Regions from separate parts of the Streptomyces fagopyri genome, predicted to be linked through region 1. Evidence: riboswitches for the same ligand, from Rfam matches in the RefSeq annotation. Region 1 holds a riboswitch; each other region holds the start of a gene.
The links. Region 1 has a riboswitch for cyclic di-AMP ahead of GFH48_RS11425 (M23 family metallopeptidase). Riboswitches for the same ligand answer to the same signal wherever they lie in the genome.
Positions count from the first base shown of each region.

Region 2: linked by a shared signal. The riboswitch ahead of GFH48_RS21360 (M23 family metallopeptidase) and the one ahead of GFH48_RS11425 (M23 family metallopeptidase) in region 1 are both predicted to bind cyclic di-AMP.
Region 3: linked by a shared signal. The riboswitch ahead of GFH48_RS17580 (transglycosylase SLT domain-containing protein) and the one ahead of GFH48_RS11425 (M23 family metallopeptidase) in region 1 are both predicted to bind cyclic di-AMP.

Region 1 is NZ_CP045643.1:2,688,530-2,692,746, reverse strand. It holds gene GFH48_RS11435 (M16 family metallopeptidase) at 1-271, shown strand, start outside; gene GFH48_RS11430 (M16 family metallopeptidase) at 268-1,656, shown strand; cyclic di-AMP (ydaO/yuaA leader) riboswitch at 1,916-2,077, shown strand; gene GFH48_RS11425 (M23 family metallopeptidase) at 2,091-2,855, shown strand; gene GFH48_RS11420 (GntR family transcriptional regulator) at 3,044-3,739, shown strand; gene GFH48_RS11415 (HPr family phosphocarrier protein) at 3,922-4,203, opposite strand.
Region 2 is NZ_CP045643.1:4,956,247-4,960,463, forward strand. It holds tRNA gene GFH48_RS21350 (tRNA-Met) at 100-173, shown strand; gene GFH48_RS21355 (PP2C family protein-serine/threonine phosphatase) at 371-1,612, shown strand; cyclic di-AMP (ydaO/yuaA leader) riboswitch at 1,827-1,984, shown strand; gene GFH48_RS21360 (M23 family metallopeptidase) at 1,996-3,033, shown strand; gene GFH48_RS21365 (aldo/keto reductase) at 3,101-4,045, shown strand; gene GFH48_RS21370 (PrsW family intramembrane metalloprotease) at 4,074-4,217, opposite strand, start outside.
Region 3 is NZ_CP045643.1:4,105,554-4,109,770, forward strand. It holds gene GFH48_RS17575 (CocE/NonD family hydrolase) at 1-1,368, shown strand, start outside; cyclic di-AMP (ydaO/yuaA leader) riboswitch at 1,945-2,103, shown strand; gene GFH48_RS17580 (transglycosylase SLT domain-containing protein) at 2,108-2,848, shown strand; gene GFH48_RS17585 (HAD family hydrolase) at 3,005-3,823, opposite strand; gene GFH48_RS17590 (FAD-dependent oxidoreductase) at 4,129-4,217, opposite strand, start outside.

The DNA of each region.
Region 1 (4,217 bases):
GCTGGACCGGCTCGGCACCGTCGCGGGCCGTGCCGACGAACTGTGCCGGTACGCGGTCCTGTTCGGCGATCCGCTGCTCGCCCTGACGGCCGTGCGGCGCATCCTCGACATCACCGCCGAGGAGGTCCAGGAGGTCGCCAAGGCCCGCCTGCGCCCCGACAACCGCGCGGTGCTCGTCTACGAGCCGCTCGCCGACGAGGCCACCGCCGCGGACGAAGCCACCGAAGCCACCGAGGCCGCCGACGACACCGACGAGGAGGCGGCGAAGTGACCGAGCTCGCCACCATGGACTTCCACCCGCAGCCGCAGGCCGGCCGGCCCAAGCCCTGGGCGTTCCCCGCTCCCGAGCGCGGCACCCTGGACAACGGCCTGACCCTGCTGCACTGCGACCGCCCCGGCCAGCAGGTCGTCGCGGTCGAGGTGCTGCTCGCCGCGCCGCTGGAGGCCGAGCCCGCCGGTCTCGACGGCATCGCCACGATCATGGCGCGCGCGTTCTCCGAGGGCACCGACAAGCTCTCCGCCGAGGAGTTCGCCGCCGAGCTGGAGCGCTGCGGCGCCACCCTCGACGCGCACGCCGACCACCCCGGCGTACGCCTGTCCCTCGAAGTGCCCGTCTCGCGCCTGACCAAGGCGCTCGGTCTGCTCGCCGACGCCCTGAGGGCACCGGCGTTCGCCGAGAGCGAGATCGAGCGGCTGGTGCGCAACCGGCTCGACGAGATCCCGCACGAGAGCGCCAACCCGGCCCGCCGCGCGGCCAAGGAGCTCTCCAAGGAGCTGTTCCCGCCGACCTCGCGGATGTCCCGTCCCCGGCAGGGCACCGAGGAGACCGTCCAGAAGATCGACGCGGCGGGCGTCCGCGCCTTCTACGACCGGCACGTACGCCCGGCCACGTCCACGGCCGTGATCGTCGGCGACCTCACCGGCGTGGACCTCGACGGGCTGCTCGCCGAGACGCTCGGTGCCTGGACCGGCTCCTCCGCCGAGCCGCGTCCCGTGCCGCCGGTCAACGCGGACGACACCGGCCGCGTGATCATCGTGGACCGCCCCGGCGCGGTCCAGACGCAGCTGCTGATCGGCCGCGTCGGCTCGGACCGGCACGACCGTGTCTGGCCGGCCCAGGTGCTCGGCACGTACTGCCTCGGCGGCACCCTCACCTCGCGCCTGGACCGCGTGCTGCGCGAGGAGAAGGGCTACACCTACGGGGTGCGGGCCTTCGGCCAGGTGATGCGTTCCGCCCCGGACGGCACGGGCATCGCGATGCTCGCCATCAGCGGCTCCGTGGACACACCGAACACCGGGCCCGCGCTGGACGACCTCTGGAAGGTGCTGCGCACCCTCGCCGCCGACGGTCTGACGGACGCGGAACGGGACGTCGCCGTGCAGAACCTGGTGGGTGTGGCGCCCCTCAAGTTCGAGACCGCGGCGGCCGTCGCGGGCACGCTCGCCGACCAGGTCGAGCAGTACCTGCCGGACGACTACCAGGCGACGCTGTATCAGCAGCTCGCCGCGACCGGCACCGTGGAGGCCACCGCCGCGGCGGTGAGCGCCTTCCCGGTGGACCGTCTGGTCACCGTCCTGGTGGGCGACGCCACGCAGATCGAGGAGCCCGTCAGGGCGCTCGGCATCGGTGAAGTGACCGTCGTGGCCGCCGAGTAGGAGCGCGGCGGAAATCCTCGCCGAGTGCGTCGCGGAGTACGCGGCGGAGTACGCGAGTCCAGGGGCCCGGGTGACCGAAGAGTCGCCCGGGCCCCTTTTTGCCCGGACAACATCCTCAATTTGTCCGTATTGATAGGGAGGTTGCCTTTCCGCCCTGTGGCATGCACTACAAAAACCGTGTTCCGTTTGTCGATCGAAAGACGGCCCGCTTAGCGTCGGTCCGGCTGTTCGTCAGGCAGTGCGCCGCGTCCGCGGCACCGGACAGTCATCGCCGAGTCCCCGTACGGTGCGAGCCAGGGGAGCCGGGGACCCGTACGCAGTCCCTGGGGTGAATCGGACCCCCTCCCCGCGAGGGCGTCCGTAGGAGACCTTCCTGCTCCGAACCCGTCAGCTAACCCGGTAGGCGAGAGGGAAGGAAAGGACCCAGCCCCTTCATGGCGTTCACCTGTGGCCCCGGGAAACACCGTCGGCCGAGCCGCGTGAAGCGCACCACCTCGAACGCCGTCGGCGTCGCGGCGCTCACCACCACCGGTGTCATCGGAACCCTGGCCGCCCCGGCCTTCGCCGCGGACAGCTCCGTCGAGCAGACCGGACTGACCCAGGCGATCACCATCGGCGACTCGGTCGCCGCCCAGATCGACGCCCAGGCCGCCGCGCAGCAGCGGGCCGCCGACGAGGCCGCCGCCCGCGAGAAGGCCGAACAGGCCGCGCGCAAGCGGGCCGTCGAGGAGGCGAGGAAGGAGCGCGCGGCCAAGGAGCGCGCCGCCCGCGCCGCCGAGCGCAAGCGTCTCAACACCTTCGTCCTGCCGATCCCCGGCTCGTACGTCTCCACGGGTTACAAGGCCGGCGGCAGCCTCTGGTCCTCCGGCAGCCACACCGGCGTCGACTTCCACGCCGCGTCCGGGACCCCGGTCCACGCGGTCGGCTCGGGCACGGTCGTCACGGCGGGCTGGGGCGGCGCCTACGGCAACCAGATCGTCCTGCGGATGCACGACGGTACGTACACGATGTACGGCCACCTGTCGTCCATCGGTGTGGCCGTGGGCCAGACCGTCACGCCCGGCGGCGTGCTGGGCCTCTCCGGGGCCACCGGAAACACCACCGGGCCCCACCTCCACTTCGAGGCCCGCACCACGGCGGAGTACGGCTCCGACATCGACCCGGTCGCCTACCTCCGCTCGCACGGCGTGAACGTCTGACGAGAGGTGCCCGTCCTTGTGAAGCCCCGGTTCACCCGAGCCGGGGCTTCGTCGTTTCGAACTGCTGTCTGTCCAAAAAATATCCATGGATTCCGGCCCGCCATCGGAAATTCCGGCTCCCTGCAATAGAGTCGCCGAAAGAGCGTCGATCGACCGCGTTTCGCGGGGATTAAGGCGGAGGTCCGGTCATGCGCATTCCCGCGCACTCGGTATGCACGGCGATCCGCGACGACATCGTCGCGGGTGTCTACGAGCGCGGCGGCCGGCTCACCGAGGAACTGCTCGCGCGCCGCTACGGCGTCTCGCGCGTCCCGGTGCGGGAGGCTCTGCGCACCCTGGAGGCCGAGGGGTTCGTCCTCACCCGCCGGCACGCGGGCGCGTGCGTGGCGGAGCCGACCGAGCAGGAGGCCGCGGATCTGCTGGAGATGCGCATGCTCCTGGAGCCGCTGGGGGCCTACCGGGCCGCCCAGCGGCGGACCGAGGCCCACCTCAAGGTGCTTCGAGGCCTGGTCAGGCTGGGTCAGGAGCGCTCCAGGAGGGGGAACAGCGAGGATCTGCGTTCCCTGGGCGGCTGGTTCCACGAGACGCTCGCGCAGGCCTCCGGCAGCCCCGCGCTGACCTCCACGCTGGCTCAGTTGCGGCACAAGATCGCCTGGATGTACACGGTCGAGGCACCCGCCGATCCGGTGGAGTCCTGGGCGGAGCACGGCGGCATCGTGGACGCGGTGGCGCGCGGCGACGGCGAGCGGGCCCGGGCCGTCACGGCGCTGCACACCGAGCGCGCGACGGCCGCGCACCGGCTGAGGTTTCCCGGTGGGGGAGACCGCCCGGACCGTGTGAGGACTTCGCAACATCCCGTAAACATGACGGGCCTGCGTCATTAACACGGTGGCCGTATACAAAGAGGGGTAATTCGCGGGGGATTATTTCTGCTGCCCGTAATTCGAAATAGCGGAGGGCTCGCCCGATGTTTTCGGGCGAGCCCTCCGCCATATCCGCGTGGCGATGTCCTTCGGTGTGAAGACCCTCACCGCCGTCCGTTCGGGAACCCCGTGAGGGGAGTTCCTCAGACGGTCTCGGGAAGCTCCTCGAGGCCTTCCGCGACCAGCTTGGCCAGCCGGTCGAGAGCGGCGTCCGCGCCCTCGGCCTCGGAGGCGAGGACGATCTCCTCGCCGCCCTGGGCGCCCAGGCCGAGGACCGCCAGCATGGAGGCCGCGTTGACGGGGTTGCCGTCCGCCTTGGCGATCGTCACGGGGATGCCGGAGGCCGTGGCCGCCCGGACGAAGATGGAGGCGGGACGGGCGTGGAGGCCCTCGGCCCAGCCGACGTTGACGCGGCGCTCAGCCATGTGATGCTGCCCTT
Region 2 (4,217 bases), 2.3 Mb from region 1:
CCGCGGGCGTCGCGGTCGGGGGTCGGGGGGCCTGCCCGTGGGGCGTGCGTGAACGGGTGTGCTCGGGGGGTCGAACATGGCGTACACTGGTGTCAACGACGCGGGGTGGAGCAGCTCGGTAGCTCGCTGGGCTCATAACCCAGAGGTCGCAGGTTCAAATCCTGTCCCCGCTACTGAAGGCCAAGGGCCGGAACTCGGATTCACGAGTTCCGGCCCTTGGTGTTTCCGGCCCTTCTCAGCGATTCCGGACCTTTCCCTTCCCTGGTGTTTCCCGTCCTCGCCTTTTTGGCGCGCGCCACCGGAAACGGGGCCGTCGCCCGGTCGGGCCACACCGCTGGCCGCCTCCCCCCGCTGCGGGAAACCTGGACGGGTGGGGCAACGAGGACGTGCGCAGCGGGCCGAGCGGCCCTACGGCCGGCCGGGCGGACGGCTGCCCGGTGCCCCCGTGCCCGATCCCGGGCCGGCCGGCGAGCCGCCACGGGTTCCGGTCGGGACGGAAGCGCGCCGGATCTCCGGCGCCTCGACCCTGGTACGGGCGCTGCCGGTGCTGCTCGTCGTCGTCGCGGTGGTCTACGACGTCCTGACGCCCCCCGACTTCACCGCGGCCCCGCTCTTCACGGCCGCCCCGCTCGTCGCCGCGCCGCTCTTCTCACTGCGCGGCACCTTGCTCACGGGGGCCCTGACGCTGGCCGCGCTGCTCGCGATGCGGCTCAGGTTCGGTCTGCGCCTGGGGATCGGCTCGATCACCGAGGTCGTCACGGTGGCGACCGTCGTCGTCCTCGCCGTCCTCATCAACGTCCTCGCCCGCCGCTCGGACGAACGGCTCGCCTCGGCCCGCCAGATCGCCGAGGCGGCGCAGCGCGCCGTGCTCCCGGAACCCGAGGGGCGGATCGGCGGCCTGGAGGTCGCGGCGCGCTACGAGGCCGCCCAGGAGGGCGCGTCCATCGGCGGCGACCTGTACGCGGTGCAGGACACACCGCACGGCGTACGGCTGGTGGTGGGCGACGTCCGCGGGAAGGGCATCGGCGCGGTGGCCGCCGTGGCGGTGGTCATCGGGGCGTTCCGGGAGGCGGCCGAGCAGGAGGCGACGGTCGAGGCGGTCGCGCGGCGGCTGGAACGGGCCCTGGCCCGCGAGGGCACCCGGCGCGAGGACCCGGACGCCTTCGAGGGCTTCACCACGGCCGTCCTCGCGGAGGTCCCGCACGACGGCGACGTGGTGCGGATCGTCAACCGCGGCCATCCCTCACCGCTGCTCCTGCACGCGGACGGCACGCTGGTCACCCTCGCCGCCGCGGATCCCGCGCTGCCGCTCGGCATGGGCGAGCTCGGATCCTGGCCCGACCGCACGGAGACGGTGGACTTCCCGCCCGGCTCCACGCTGCTGGTCCACACGGACGGGCTGTCCGAGGCGCGCGACGGCCGGGGCGACTTCTACGAGCCGGCCGAACGGCTCGCGGGACGGACCTTCCGTGACCCGGACGCCCTGCTGGCCGAGCTCGCTGCGGGGGTCCGCCGGCACACCGGTGGCGCGCTCTCGGACGACATGGCACTGCTCGCCGTACGGCGGCCCGGGCGGACGGCCGAGTTCCTCGGCCCTTGTCACGAGGGGTAGTCGGACGCTGTCCCTCCGCACGGCGCCTGACGCACCGTCAGAACGAGTGGCGGAAACAGGTCCGGTCGACTCGCCCGGTTTCCCTCGGTCATGCCCCGTAAGTCCTGGCCAAGAGTGCGCAATGATCAGCACGAACGGCTTGGAATCCGGTACCCGCGTCTATTAACGTTCGATAACGCAGCGCGGTTGTCCCAGCCGTCACAAGAGATGGCTCCGTGCGCACGCGCCGAATCCCGCGAGGGAACCGGGGAACCACCAACTTGGGGTGAATCGAGCGTCTTTCACGGTGGAGACACCGTGGGGTGACGCGCGTAGGAGACCTTCCTGCTCCGAACCCGTCAGCTAACCCGGTAGGCGAGAAGGAAGGAAAGGAGCGCGCCCACGTGGCGTCCAACCGGCCTGCCCAGGCCTCTTCGTTCGCGCCGAACGACATCCAGACATTCGGGTACGACCGCGGCGACGACGAGGGCCCCTGGGAGGAGTGGAATCCCACCGCGGATTCCGTCGCTCCCGTCCGCGGCCGGCACCGCGTCTCCAAGCAGCGCGGAGGCGGACTCGCCCGCAGCTCCACCGTTCTCGGCGTCGGTGTCCTGGCCGCCGTCGGCGCGGGTGGCATCGCCACCGCCGCGCCCGGCAAGCCGCCCGTGTCGATCTCGCTGCCCGACCTCTCCTCGGTCACCCAGTCGGCCAAGGCCCTGATATCCGACGGCGGTTCCAGCACGCCGAAGGGCTCCTCCACCCCGCTCACCGGCGCCGGCCTCACCACCGCCGACGCCGCGCAGGGCAACGCGGACGCCGGTGAGGCGCTGCGTGCCCGGATCATCGAGCAGGCCGAGTCCCAGCAGGACCAGGTCGACCGTGCCGCCCAGAGCGCCGCCGAGACCGCCGCCGCGAAGAAGGCGGTCGCGCTGGCCGCCGAGCAGCAGGACAAGGCCGAGGCCAAGGTCGCCGCCGACAAGAAGAAGGCGGAGGACGAGGCCAAGCAGAAGGCCGAGACCGCGCGCCTCGCGGAGCTCGCGAAGAGCTACTCGCTGCCGACCTCCTCGTACACCCTGACCTCCCGCTTCGGCGACGCCGGATCCATGTGGTCCTCCGGTTACCACACCGGTCTCGACTTCGCCGCCCCCACCGGCACGCTGATCAAGGCGGTCCACAGCGGCACCGTCACGGAGGCGGGCTGGGCCGGCGCGTACGGCTACCGGACGATCCTCACCCTCGACGACGGCACGGAGCTGTGGTTCTGCCACCAGTCGTCGATCAGCGTCAGCGTGGGGCAGAAGGTGGCCACGGGCGACGTCATCGGACGGGTGGGCGCGACCGGCAACGTGACCGGGCCGCACCTCCACCTGGAGGTCCACCCCGGCGGCGGTGACGCGATCGACCCGATGGCGTGGCTGCACAGCAAGGGCATCAACCCCTGAGCCAACACCCGCCATGAGTACGGCGGGTGCGGAATGCAGTCGTCCGGTACGGCTGTTGCAATGGGGTATGACACCTCTCCGCAAGCTCGGTTCCTCAGACCTCGAGGTCTTCCCGCTCGCCCTCGGCGGCAACGTCTTCGGCTGGACCGCCGACGAGGCGCAGTCCTTCGCCGTCCTCGACGCGTACACGGCCGGGGGCGGCAACTTCGTCGACACCGCGGACAGCTACTCGGCGTGGGTGCCCGGCAACAAGGGCGGTGAGTCCGAGACGATCATCGGCAAGTGGTTCGCCGCGCGCGGCAACCGCTCCGACGTCGTCCTCGCCACCAAGGTCGGCGCCCATCCGCAGTACAAGGGGCTGGCCCCGGACACCATCAGGGCGGCGGCCGACGCGTCACTGCGCCGGCTCGGCACGGACCACATCGACCTCTACTACACGCACTTCGACGACACCTCGGTCCCGGTCGAGGAGATCATCGGCACGCTCGACGAGCTGGTCCGGGCCGGCAAGGTCCGGGAGATCGGCGCCTCCAACCTCTCCGCCGAGCGGCTCGCGGAGTCCCTGGAGTTCTCCGACCGCGAGGGCCTCGCGCGCTACACCGTGCTCCAGCCCCACTACAACCTCGTCTCGCGCGACACCTACGAGGGCCCGCTCCAGGAGGTCGCCTCCCGGACCGGACTGGCCGCCGTCCCGTACTTCGCCCTCGCCGCCGGCTTCCTCACCGGCAAGTACCGTCCCGGCACGTCCGTCGACTCGGCGCGGGCCGAGGGCGCGGGCAAGCACCTGGAGACGGAGCGGGGCCCGCGGGTCCTCGACGCCCTCGCCGAGATCGCCGGGGCCCATGACGTCGCGGTCGCCACCGTCGCCCTCGCCTGGCTCGCCGCCCGGCCCACGGTCGCCGCCCCGATCGCCTCCGCCCGGACGGTCGACCAGCTTCCGGCGCTGCTCGCGGTCGCGGACCTGACACTCAAGGACGACGAACTGGCGCGGCTGACGGAGGCGTCGGCCTGAGCGATCCGCGCCGCGGCCGGCGCCCCGCTCAGGACCGGTGGGGGTCGTACGCCGGGTGGGGCGCGGCCGGGTGCGGGTGGGTCCGGCCGTCCCGGCCGGACGGCTGCACCGGCACATAGCCGTAGCCGTAGCCGTAGGGGCCGCCGGGGCCGTATCCGTAGCCGTACGTGGG
Region 3 (4,217 bases), 1.4 Mb from region 1:
GACCCGTACCGCGACTCGGTGCTGCGCCTGGTCCGGAGCCTCCCGCCGGATCGCGTACGCGGTCTGATCGGTCCCTGGTCGCACGGGTACCCCGACCAGGACCGCCGGCCGGGCCCGGCGATCGGCTTCCTCCAGGAGACGCTGCGCTGGTGGGACCACTGGCTCGAGCCGCACGGCAGGCGCACGCCGGCCGCCCCGGGCGCGAGGACACCGGCCGGCACCGACGGCCGCCCGGTGATGGCGGAGCCCCTTCTGCGCTCCTACGTCATGGACGCGCACCCTCCGGCGACGGCCTACGCCTCGCTGCCCGGCCGCTGGGTCGGCGACACCGCCTGGCCCTCTCCCCTGGTCACCGTCATCGCGTACGCGCTCCGGGGTGCGCCGGTGCTCGTGCGCTCCCCTCAGCACACCGGCGTGGACGCGGGGCGCTTCCGCCCGGTCGGAGGCGACGCGGACCTGCCCCCGGACCAGCGGGAGGAGGACGCGAGATCCGTCTGCTTCGAGTTCGAGGTGCCGGGAGAGACCTGGATTCTGGGGTGCCCCAGCGTGCGCCTGCGTCTGACCTCCCACTCGGCCCGGGGCCAGGTGATCGCCCGGGTCTGCGACGTGGCTCCCGACGGCGCCTCGACCCTGGTCACCCGGGGTGCCATGAACCTCTCAGCGCGCTACGGCCGCGATCGGGCCGTCCTCTGGAAACCGGGCGCCACGGAGGACGTACGTTTCGAGCTGGACGCCATCGGATACGCCGTCCCGCCCGGCCATCGCATCCGCCTCTCCCTCTCCTCCGCGTACTGGCCGTGGATCTGGCCCGAGCCCGGCTCGGAGGCCGGGTTCACCCTGGATCCGTCGGCCAGTTCTCTCGAACTCCCGGTAAGGGCACGCGAGTCGGACCCCACGATCACCTTCGCCGAGCCGGAGCACTCGGTACCGCTCGGGGTGGCGTCCGCGGCCACCCTCGACGAACCCCGCCCGGAACGCCGGGTCGTGCACGACGTGGCGAAGGACGAGTGGCGCCTCGAAGCCGTCCCCCGCGACGGCGGCACCCTCGTCCATCCGGACGGCCTCGAACACGCGGAGGAGGCGCTGGAGACGTACCGCGTCCGTGAGGCCGACCCCCTGAGCGCCCGCGCCCACTCCTCCTGGTCGATCCGCCTGCGCCGCGCGGAACCGGCCTGGGACGCGCGCGTCGAGGTCCGCTCCGAAGTCGTCTGCGACACACGCGACTTCATCACCTCCAGTGAGCTGGTCTGCGAGGACGGCGACGAGGTGGTCTTCCACCGGACGTGGGAGCGCAGGATCCCGCGCACGGCGGGCCGAAGCCCCGGCGACGGTCTCGGCGACCCCGCGGAGCAGGACGCGGACCGCTGAATCCCTGACGGACCCCGGCAACGGAGGCCCGCCGGCTTTCACGGACGGACCAGGAGACGGTCACGCGCTTCGCGGCGCACCGGCGGATCCGGTGTCCGGGACCAACAGGTCATTCAGGGGAGGGGAGTTCAGCTCCTCGCCCCGCCGTGACATGCCAGGCGCTTCCCGAACTCGGTTCAGGTGAACCCCACTTCGGGGCCGACGAGGACCGGCTCCCCCGCGGCGACCCGGGCAACGGGCTGCCCGCGGGGCGGGTTCACCCGCCCCCGAACAGGGGTTCATCGACCTCTTACCCGCGCCTTATATGCCCGACTTGCCGCCATTGCCGCTTTATTCCTGGCCGATCGAGTGAGTTGGGTCACGCGCGAAGATCACCCATCCCGCGACCCCGCTCGGCGACTACCCGTTTGCATAAGCCAAGTTGAGTGAAAGATTCCGGATTAATCGGGCAATTCATCCGCCCTTATGTCCTGGTGAAAACGATCTACACCGCGACATCAAGGCTTGTTTCGGACATGTGCTCTCGCATACCTTCACGTCACTCCGGACGGACCGCCAAATCCTGCCACCGACCGGAAACCACACCCGACCACACACGCACGGCAGGAGCGGGGGACCCAGGTAAGTCGCCGAACCGAAGTCCGGAACGGCTAGGGGTGAAGTCGCACTCACCGTGCGGCCGGGCAGCTCCCGCCCGAACCCGACAGCTCACCTCGCAGGCGCCGGAGAGGAACTCGTCATGGCCGCAGCAGGCAGACACTGCCACCCGAAGTCCCGCAGCACCCTCGTCCGCGGCATCCTGGCTGCGGGCACGGGCGCGGCGGTACTCGCCCTCCCGATCCTGGGCGCGACCTGCGCCCAGGCCGCCACGGGGGCCTCCGACGTCCAGCTGGTCACCTACAAGGTGGTCGCGGGCGACACCCTGGTCAAGATCGCGCAGAAGTACCCCTCCACCGGCGGCTGGAAGAAGCTGTACGAGGCCAACAGCGCGGTCATCGGTTCCGACCCGTCGGCACTCCGCACGGGCCTCACCCTGACGGTCGGCACGAAAACCGTGCAGAACGCCACAAAGTCGACAAACGTCACGGCCGCGGTCGCGAAGACCACGAAGTCCAAGACCACGGCAGTCACCGCGGCCACCGCCGCCGTGAAGACGTACACGAACGACCTCGACGGCTGGATCAAGCAGTCGCTGGACATCATGGCCAAGGCCGGAATCCCGGGCAGCTACGACGGCATCCACCGCAACGTCATGCGGGAGTCCTCCGGCAACCCCAAGGCCATCAACAACTGGGACTCCAACGCCGCGGCCGGTATCCCCTCCAAGGGCCTGCTCCAGGTCATCGACCCGACGTTCAAGGCCTACCACGTGCCCGGCACGTCCATGGACCCCTACGACCCGGTCGCGAACATCACCGCCGCCTGCAACTACGCCGCGGCGAAGTACGGCTCGATCGACAACGTCAACGGCGCCTACTGACAGGTCGCCACGAGACCGGGGGCGCCGGACCAAAGCTCCGGCGCCCCCGCCGAACCAGGACGACGGGGAAACGGGGCCACGGGAAACCAGGGCCATGGGAAACCGTGCCGGCGGGAAACCGCGGCCACGGCAACCCGGAGCCACGGAAAACCGGGGCTATCGAGCGGAGACCGGGAGCAGCCGCTCCAGCACCACCGCGACCCCGTCGTCCTCGTTCGACAGCGTCACCTCGTCGGCCACCGCCTTCAGCTCCGGATGGGCGTCGGCCATGGCGACCCCGTGGGCGGCCCAGTCGAACATGGGTATGTCGTTGGGCATGTCGCCGAAGGCGATGGTGGCTTCGGGGGCCAGCCCGAGATGGGCGGCGGCGAGAGCCAGCCCCGTCGCCTTGGTCACCCCGCATGGCTGGAGTTCGACCGTGCCGGGCCCCGACATCGTGACGGTGGCCAGAGAACCCACCACTCCCCTGGCCGCCGCGGCCAACTCGTCGTCGGACAGCAGCGGGTGGCGCAACAGCACCTTGCTGATCGGCTCCGTCCACAGGTCGTCGCGGCGCCCGACCCGTACCGCGGGAAGCGTCGGGTGCGGCATCACGTAACCGGGCTCGATGAGCGTCAGTCCGTCCACGCCGTCCTGGTCCACCGCCGCGTAGAGCAGCCCGACCTCCGCCTCGATCTTGCCCAGCGCCGTCTCCGCGAGTTCCCTGTCCAGGGTCACCGACCACAGCAGACGGTCCGCGCCCGCGTCGTAGAGCTGCGCCCCCTGTCCGCACACCGCCAGCCCCGCGCCGCCGAGTTCACCGAGGAGCGGGCGCACCCTCGGCGCCGGGCGACCCGTCACGACCAGGTGCCGGGCGCCCGCCTCCACCACCCTCGCCAACGCGGCCCGGGTCCGGTCGGAGAGGGTGTCGTCACCGCGGAGCAGCGTTCCGTCCAGGTCAGTGGCGATGAGCGAATATGCAGTCGGAGCGGCCATGATCCGAAGAATACGGATCGAACGACTCAGCGGCCCGGCGTGAACCGGACGACGTCCGGTATCCCGTCAGCAACGCCGTTCACCGCACGGGCCGCGCGCGACGGACGGTGTCACACGCTCCGATCCGCCGCGCCGGACACCCCGGAACACGGCCGCGACGACTCCAACACCCGCCACACAACGGCCGGTTGCGGAACGCGTACGGTCGGGCACGTCCCGATGGCTTCGGGACGTGGCCCCCCGCCGCCGTCCCGCGACCGTGCGCCCGGCCGTCACCGCCGTGCGTCCGACCGCCGCGCGTCACCTCAACCGTGCGCCGCCGCCAGGTGCTTGGCCAGTCGCGGCGAAGCGAACTCCGTCCCGCACACGAACCGCATCACGGGCCCGTACGAGG